DNA from 2 places in the Xanthomonas sp. NCPPB 901 genome. Region 1 is predicted to be linked to the other one. Evidence: riboswitches for the same ligand, from Rfam matches in the RefSeq annotation. Region 1 holds a riboswitch; the other holds the start of a gene.

The links. Region 1 has a riboswitch for glycine ahead of gcvP (aminomethyl-transferring glycine dehydrogenase). Riboswitches for the same ligand answer to the same signal wherever they lie in the genome.
Region 2: linked by a shared signal. The riboswitch ahead of AC1PME_RS19255 (trimeric intracellular cation channel family protein) and the one ahead of gcvP (aminomethyl-transferring glycine dehydrogenase) in region 1 are both predicted to bind glycine.

Annotation. Positions count from the first base shown of each region.
Region 1 is NZ_CM161511.1:3,673,541-3,676,952, reverse strand. Features, by position in the region: gene gcvP (aminomethyl-transferring glycine dehydrogenase) at 1-1,885, opposite strand, end outside; glycine riboswitch at 1,988-2,092, opposite strand; gene AC1PME_RS15430 (multidrug effflux MFS transporter) at 2,382-3,412, shown strand, end outside.
Region 2 is NZ_CM161511.1:4,530,534-4,533,945, reverse strand. Features, by position in the region: gene AC1PME_RS19265 (TonB-dependent receptor plug domain-containing protein) at 1-25, shown strand, start outside; gene AC1PME_RS19260 (3-deoxy-7-phosphoheptulonate synthase) at 363-1,436, shown strand; gene AC1PME_RS19255 (trimeric intracellular cation channel family protein) at 1,497-2,114, opposite strand; glycine riboswitch at 2,199-2,289, opposite strand; glycine riboswitch at 2,302-2,393, opposite strand; gene AC1PME_RS19250 (GIY-YIG nuclease family protein) at 2,959-3,309, shown strand.

The DNA of each region.
Region 1 (3,412 bases):
GGATGTCGGCGACGTCGACGTTGCCGTTGCTGTCGCACTTGGTCACCACCACGGTCATGCCGCACATCTGCGCCGAGGCCGGATTGGTGCCGTGCGCCGATTCGGGGATCAGGCAGATGTCGCGGTGGCCTTCGCCGCGGGCGCGGTGGTAGGCGCGGATCGCCAGCAGGCCGGCGTACTCGCCCTGCGCGCCGGAGTTGGGCTGCAGGCTGACCGCGTCGTAGCCGGTGCACTCCACCAGCATCGCTTCCAGTTCGTCGATCAGCTGCTTGTAGCCCACGCTCTGCTCGGCCGGGGCCAGCGGATGGATCGCGCCGAACTGCGGCCAGGTCACCGGGATCATCTCGGCGGTGGCGTTGAGCTTCATGGTGCAGCTGCCCAGCGGGATCATGGTGCGATCCATCGCCAGGTCCTTGTCGGCCAGCGCGCGCATGTAGCGCAGCAGCTCGTGCTCGCTGTGGTGGGTGTTGAACACCGGGTGCTGCAGGAACGCGCTGTGCCGCAGCAGCTGCGGCGGCAGCGCGTCGGCGGTGGCGGCGTCGAGCGCGTCGATGTCGGCCTGGGCGCCGAACAGCTGCGCCAGCGCGACCACGTCGGCGCGGGTGGCGGTTTCGTCCAGGCTGATGCCCAGCGCGGTGCTGTCGATCGCGCGCAGGTTGATGCCGGCCGCACGCGCCTTGGCGTGGATGGCCGCGGCGTCCACGCCGGTGACGTGCAGGGTGTCGAAGAAGCGTTCGCCGACGGCGACGCCGGCGCCGCGCAGCGCCGCGGCCAGGATCGCGGCCAGGCGGTGGGTGCGGCGGGCGATGCGGACCAGGCCCTCGGGGCCGTGGTACACCGCGTACATCGAGGCCATCACCGCCAGCAGCACCTGCGCGGTGCAGATGTTGGAGGTGGCCTTCTCGCGGCGGATGTGCTGCTCGCGGGTCTGCAGGGTGAGGCGGTAGGCGGGGTTGCCGGCAGCGTCGATCGACACGCCGATCAGGCGGCCCGGCATCGAGCGCTTGTAGGCGTCGCGGCAGGCCATGAACGCGGCGTGCGGGCCGCCGAAGCCGAACGGCACGCCGAAGCGCTGCGAGTTGCCGACCACGATGTCCGCGCCCCATTCGCCGGGCGCGGCGATCAGGGTCAGCGCGAGCAGGTCGGTGGCCACCGCGACCAGGCCGCCTTGCGCATGTACCGCGTCGGCCAGCGCCTTGTGATCGCCGATGTGGCCGAAGCTGTCCGGATACTGCAGCAGCACGCCGAAGCACTCGGCCTGCAGCGCTTCTTCCGGCGTGCCCACGCGCAGCACGATGCCCAGCGGCTCGGCGCGGGTGCGCAGCAGTTCCAGGGTCTGCGGGTGCACCGCGTCGTGCACGAAGAACGTGTCGGACTTGGACTTGGCCGAGCGCTTGGCCAGGGTCATCGCCTCGGCCGCGGCAGTGGCTTCGTCCAGCAGCGAGGCGTTGGCGATCTCCATGCCGGTGAGGTCGGCGCACATGGTCTGGAAGTTGATCAGCGCCTCCATGCGGCCCTGCGAGATCTCCGCCTGGTATGGCGTATAGGCGGTGTACCAGGCTGGGTTCTCGAGGATGTTGCGCAGGATCACCTTGGGCGTGTGGGTGCCGTAGTAACCCTGGCCGATGAAGCTGCGGAACACGGTGTTCCTGTCGGCGATGGCACGGATCTTGGCCAGCGCCTCCTCCTCGGTGATGGCGTCGGGCAGCGCCAGCGCGGCCGGCGACTTGATGTTGCCGGGCACGATGGCGTCGGTCATCGCCTCCAGCGAGTCGTGGCCGACGGTGCGCAGCATGTGCGCGATCTCGGCGTCGTTCGGGCCGATGTGGCGCTCGATGAAGGCCGAGTGGTGTTCGAGGTCGCGCAGCGAAGAGGTGTGAGACATGGCAGTCGTCCGGCTGAGGAAGGCACGAGGAGGCGGGGACATGCGCAATGCCGTCGTCGGACCGCGGCGGCGGGCACGATCGACGGGAAGCGCATGTCCTCCCAATGCCCCTCTGTCCTTTTGCCTGAGAGTTTGGAAGCGGCGGCTGACGCCGCGCTTCGTGCCCCTTCGGCGCCGGGTTTGACCGGTCTCTCCAGAGTCTTGGTGCGGGTGGTATCGGGCCTGAGCGATTACGGGCGTTTGCGCCTTCGGCAGCGGGTCGCCCCGCTTCTCCCACCTTGCTGCATGGCGATTATAGCGTGGCCGGGGGCGCGCACGGCGGAGCCCCGGCACCGACGCCAGGCTGAATGGGCAGCTGCGGCGGATGTGCCCAGGCGGCTGCAGCGCGTATCATGGCCGCACTCCCTTCCTTTCGCGCCTGTCCATGCCGGACGGCCTCGTCGCGTGTGCGTCCGTCCTGCGGCCGCCGCGGCCGGTTTTTCAGGACGATGTCCCCATGACGCTCCCATCCGTGTCCACACGCCGCATGGCCCTGCTGCTTGCCGGGCTGGCGATGTTCGGCCCGTTCTCCATCGACACCATCTTCCCGGCGTTCCCGCAGCTGGCGCAGCGCCTGCACGCCGATCCGGTGGCGATCCAGCAGACGGTGAGCGTGTACCTGCTGGCCTATGCGCTGATGGGCCTGGCGCATGGGCCGCTGTCCGACGCGCTGGGGCGGCGGCGGGTGATCGTCGCCGGGCTGATCGTGTTCATCCTGGCCTCGGCCGGCTGCGCGCTGTCGCGCGACCTGCCGACCCTGCTGGCGTTCCGCGCGCTGCAGGGCGTCTCGGCCGGCGTCGGCATGATCGTCGGCCGCGCGGTGATCCGCGACCTGTTCCACGGCGACGATGCGCAGCGGCTGATGAGCCAGGTCTCGATGCTGTTCGGCATCGCCCCGGCGATCGCGCCGATCATCGGCGGCTGGATCCTCGGCAGCGGCCGCGGCTGGCCGATGATCTTCTGGTTCCTGGTCGGCTTTTCCTCGCTGCTGCTGGTGGCGACCCTGCGCTGGATGCCGGAGACGCATCCGCCGCAGGCGCGCACGCCGCTGGCGCCGCGCAGGCTGCTGCGCGACTACGTCGGCATCGCGCTCAATCCGCGCTTCCAGCGCCTGGCCGCGGCCGGTGCGTTCAATTTCGGCGGGGTGTTCCTGTACATCGCCTCGGCGCCGGTGTTCATGATCGACCTGCTGGGCAAGACCGAGCGCGACTTCGCCTGGCTGTTCCTGCCCACCATCGGCGGCATGACCCTGGGCGCGTTCCTGTCCGGGCGCATGGCCGGGCGGCTCGGGCCGATGCGGCAGGTGCGCATCGGCTTCGTCTGCTGCGGCCTGTCGATGGTCGGCAACATCGCCTACACCGCGCTGGCCCCGGCCATCGCGTTGCCGTGGGCGGTGCTGCCGATCTTCTTCGCCGGCCTGGGCACGGCGCTGATCTTCCCGATCCTGGCGCTGGCGGTGCTGGACATGTATCCGCGCCAGCGCGGGCT
Region 2 (3,412 bases), 860 kb from region 1:
GGCGGAGTACGTGCTGGATTTCTGAGGGGCGGGGAATCGGGAGTCGGGACTGGGGAATCGAAAGCGGAGCGGTGGCGCTGCTTTTTCCGATTCCCCATTCCCGATTCCCCATTCCCGGCTCCACAAGTTGCCAATGCAACTGTGGCGCCGCCGCAAACCCTGTGTTATCACTACGTCCCATGAACGCTTCCTGCCGCAGCTTTTACTTTTGGTACTACGGTTTTCCGATGCCGCTGGCGGAGGAAGGATCGCGTTCACCCTGAAGGACACTTCAGCCGCAATCCCGAAAGCCGCCAGCGAACCTGGCGGCTTTTTTCATGCCGCCGGCCCTGGCCCCACCCAAGCCCCCACGAGAGACACCCATGGCCCCGCATACCGACGATCTGCGCATCCGCAAGATCGAACCGCTGACCCCGCCCTCCCAGTTGCTGGCGCTGCTGCCCTGCGACGAGGAGGCCTCGCAGACCGTCGCCGCCTCGCGCGCGGCGCTGCACGAGATCCTGCACGGCCGCGACGACCGCCTGGCGGTGGTGATCGGCCCTTGCTCGATCCACGACCCGGTCGCGGCGATGGAGTACGCGCAGCGCCTGCGCCCGCTGCGCGAGACCTACGGCGATGCGCTGGAGATCGTGATGCGGGTGTACTTCGAGAAGCCGCGCACCACGGTCGGCTGGAAGGGCCTGATCAACGACCCCAACCTCGACGGCAGCTTCGACATCAACAAGGGCCTGCGCCTGGCGCGCGGCCTGCTGCGCGACATCAACCGCCTGGGCCTGCCCGCGGGCGTGGAATTCCTCGACATCATCTCGCCGCAGTACATCGCCGACCTGGTGGCCTGGGGCGCGATCGGCGCACGCACCACCGAGAGCCAGGTGCACCGCGAGCTGGCATCGGGCCTGTCGTGCCCGGTGGGCTTCAAGAACGGCACCAGCGGCGACGTCAAGATCGCGGTCGACGCGGTCGGCGCGGCCTCGCATCCGCACCATTTCCTGGCGGTGACCAAGGACGGGCAGACCGCGGTCGCGGCCACCGCCGGCAATCCCGACTGCCACGTGATCCTGCGCGGCGGCACCCAGCCCAACTACGACGCCGACAGCGTGGCCGCGGCGGCGCAGGTGCTGCAGAAGGCCGGCCTGCCGGCGCGGCTGATGGTCGACGCCAGCCACGCCAACAGCGGCAAGAACCCGGACAACCAGCCCAAGGTGATCGAGGACATCGCCCGTCAGCTCGAGGCCGGGCAGACCCGCATCGTCGGCGCGATGGTCGAGAGCCACCTGCGCGGCGGCCGCCAGGACCTGGTCGCCGGCCAGCCGCTGGTCTACGGCCAGAGCATCACCGACGGCTGCATCGACTGGGACAGCTCGGTGCAGGTGCTGGAGCGGCTGGCGCAGGCGGTGCGGGTGCGGCGTGCGCGCTGCCTGAGCGACGCGGCGTGAGGTCGGCGCGCGCCCGGGCCGCGGGTCCGGGCGCGCACCCCGCACTGCCGCGGCGCGCGCTCAGTGCGCTTCGTCGCTGTACACGAACTTGGGCATTTCCCATTTGCAGTGGATCGCCAGCAGGCGCAACAGGAAACCGCCGCCCAGGCACCACAGCGTGGCGGCGTTGAGCGATACGCCCACGCGCAGCAGTCCCAGCCAGGCCGCGCCGGTGAACAGGGTGATCAGCGCATAGAGTTCCTTCTGGAAGATCAGCGGCACTTCGTTGCACAGCACATCGCGCAGCACGCCGCCGAAGGCGCCGGTCAACATGCCCGCGATCACCACGATCGGCGCGGAGTGCCCGGCATCGCGCGCCACCGCGCAGCCGATCAGGGTGAACGCGATCAGGCCCAGCCCGTCCAGCACCAGGAAGGTCCGGCGGAAGTGATGCATCCAGCGCGCGACCCAGGTCGCGATCAGCGCCGCGCAGATGGTGAAGCCCAGGTACTCCGGATGCTTCACCCAGCCCAGCGGGTAGTGTCCCAGGACGATATCGCGCAGCGATCCGCCACCGAGCGCGGTGACGCAGGCGATGATGGCCACGCCGAACAGGTCCATGCGCCGGCGCCCGGCGGACAAGGCGCCGGTCATGGCTTCGGCGGAAATGGCGACGAGGTAGATCAGAGAGAGCAGCATGGGGAGGCTCCGGACACGGCAGGCGGGGACGGAAACGCGCCGCGCACGCGGGCGCGAGCACGCGGGCGTGGGGATTTCCGTTGCCGCTCCCGCTGTCCTTTTGCCTGAGAGTTCGGTGGCCGGGCCACGTGCCCCTTCGGCGGGTCATTGAAGACCTCTCTCCAGATCGGCGTACCGGATACATGGTTGGCGGCGTGTCGTGCCACCGGCCTGAGCGATTATGGGAGCCTGCGCCTTCGGCGGGCGCCGGCATCGGCGCCTCTCTCCTGCATCCGGTGCCGATTCTAGCAGCCGGCGCCGCCGCTCCGCTGGAGACTCCCGTTGCGCGCGCTGCATCGGCGCGCCGGTCCGGGCGATGGCGCTGCGACTTGGCCAGCGTACCCGCGGCGGTTGCAACAACGCTGCAGGCGGCGAGGCACACGGCGGAGACTGCGCCGCGCCAGCCAGCGGCCGCCGGCCATGACGCCGCGCCTGGCGGCCGAACACGCAAAAAAAACCGGCCGCGCCGCCGAATACGAAGGGAGAGAGCTTCGGTGTCGACGGCTGCGAGCCGGCGATGTCGTTATCCGCCTGCACGGTGGCCCTGGTATGCCGGTGTGTGGCAACGGCTGGCAAGGTGTTCGCAGCGCGTTAAGGCCTGTTGTGGCCGGTTCAGCGCGGCGGCGCGGGAGCAGGTTTGCCACCGCCCCGGATGGATGACGGGCGCGGACGCAGCGGCGATCGCCTGCCGAGGTGCGCCAGGTGCAAGCGCCAATACGTTCCGGCCAGCCTGCGATGGTCGCCGCCACTGCAGCCGCACACTGCCGCTGCTGGCGAAGCCGGCCGCCGCGTCGATAATGGGGCCATGGCCACCGACTCGCCCTGGTTCCTGTACCTGCTCGAATGCCGCAACGGCAGCTACTACGCCGGCATCACCCCGGACCTGCAGGCGCGCTTCCAGGCGCACCTGCGCGGCACCGGCGCCAAGTACACCCGCGCCAACCCGCCGCTGCGGCTGCTGGCCAGCCGCGCCTATCCCGATCGTGCCGCCGCCTCGCGTGCCGAGTACGCGCTCAAGCAATTGCCGCGTGGCCGCAAACTGGCGTTCCTGGGCGCGCCGGAATCCGTCCCCGCGGCCGACAGCCTGCAAGCGACAAGCCATGTAGGAGCGGCTTCGGCCGCGAGAGGCGTTACCAGTAAAGCCCGTCGCGGCTGAAGCCGCTCCCACAACGGCCAACGGCACCGGACATGTGCGCAGATGCCGAACGGCAGGAAGCCTGCATTGTGGGAGGGACTTCAGTCCAGACGCGATGTCCTGC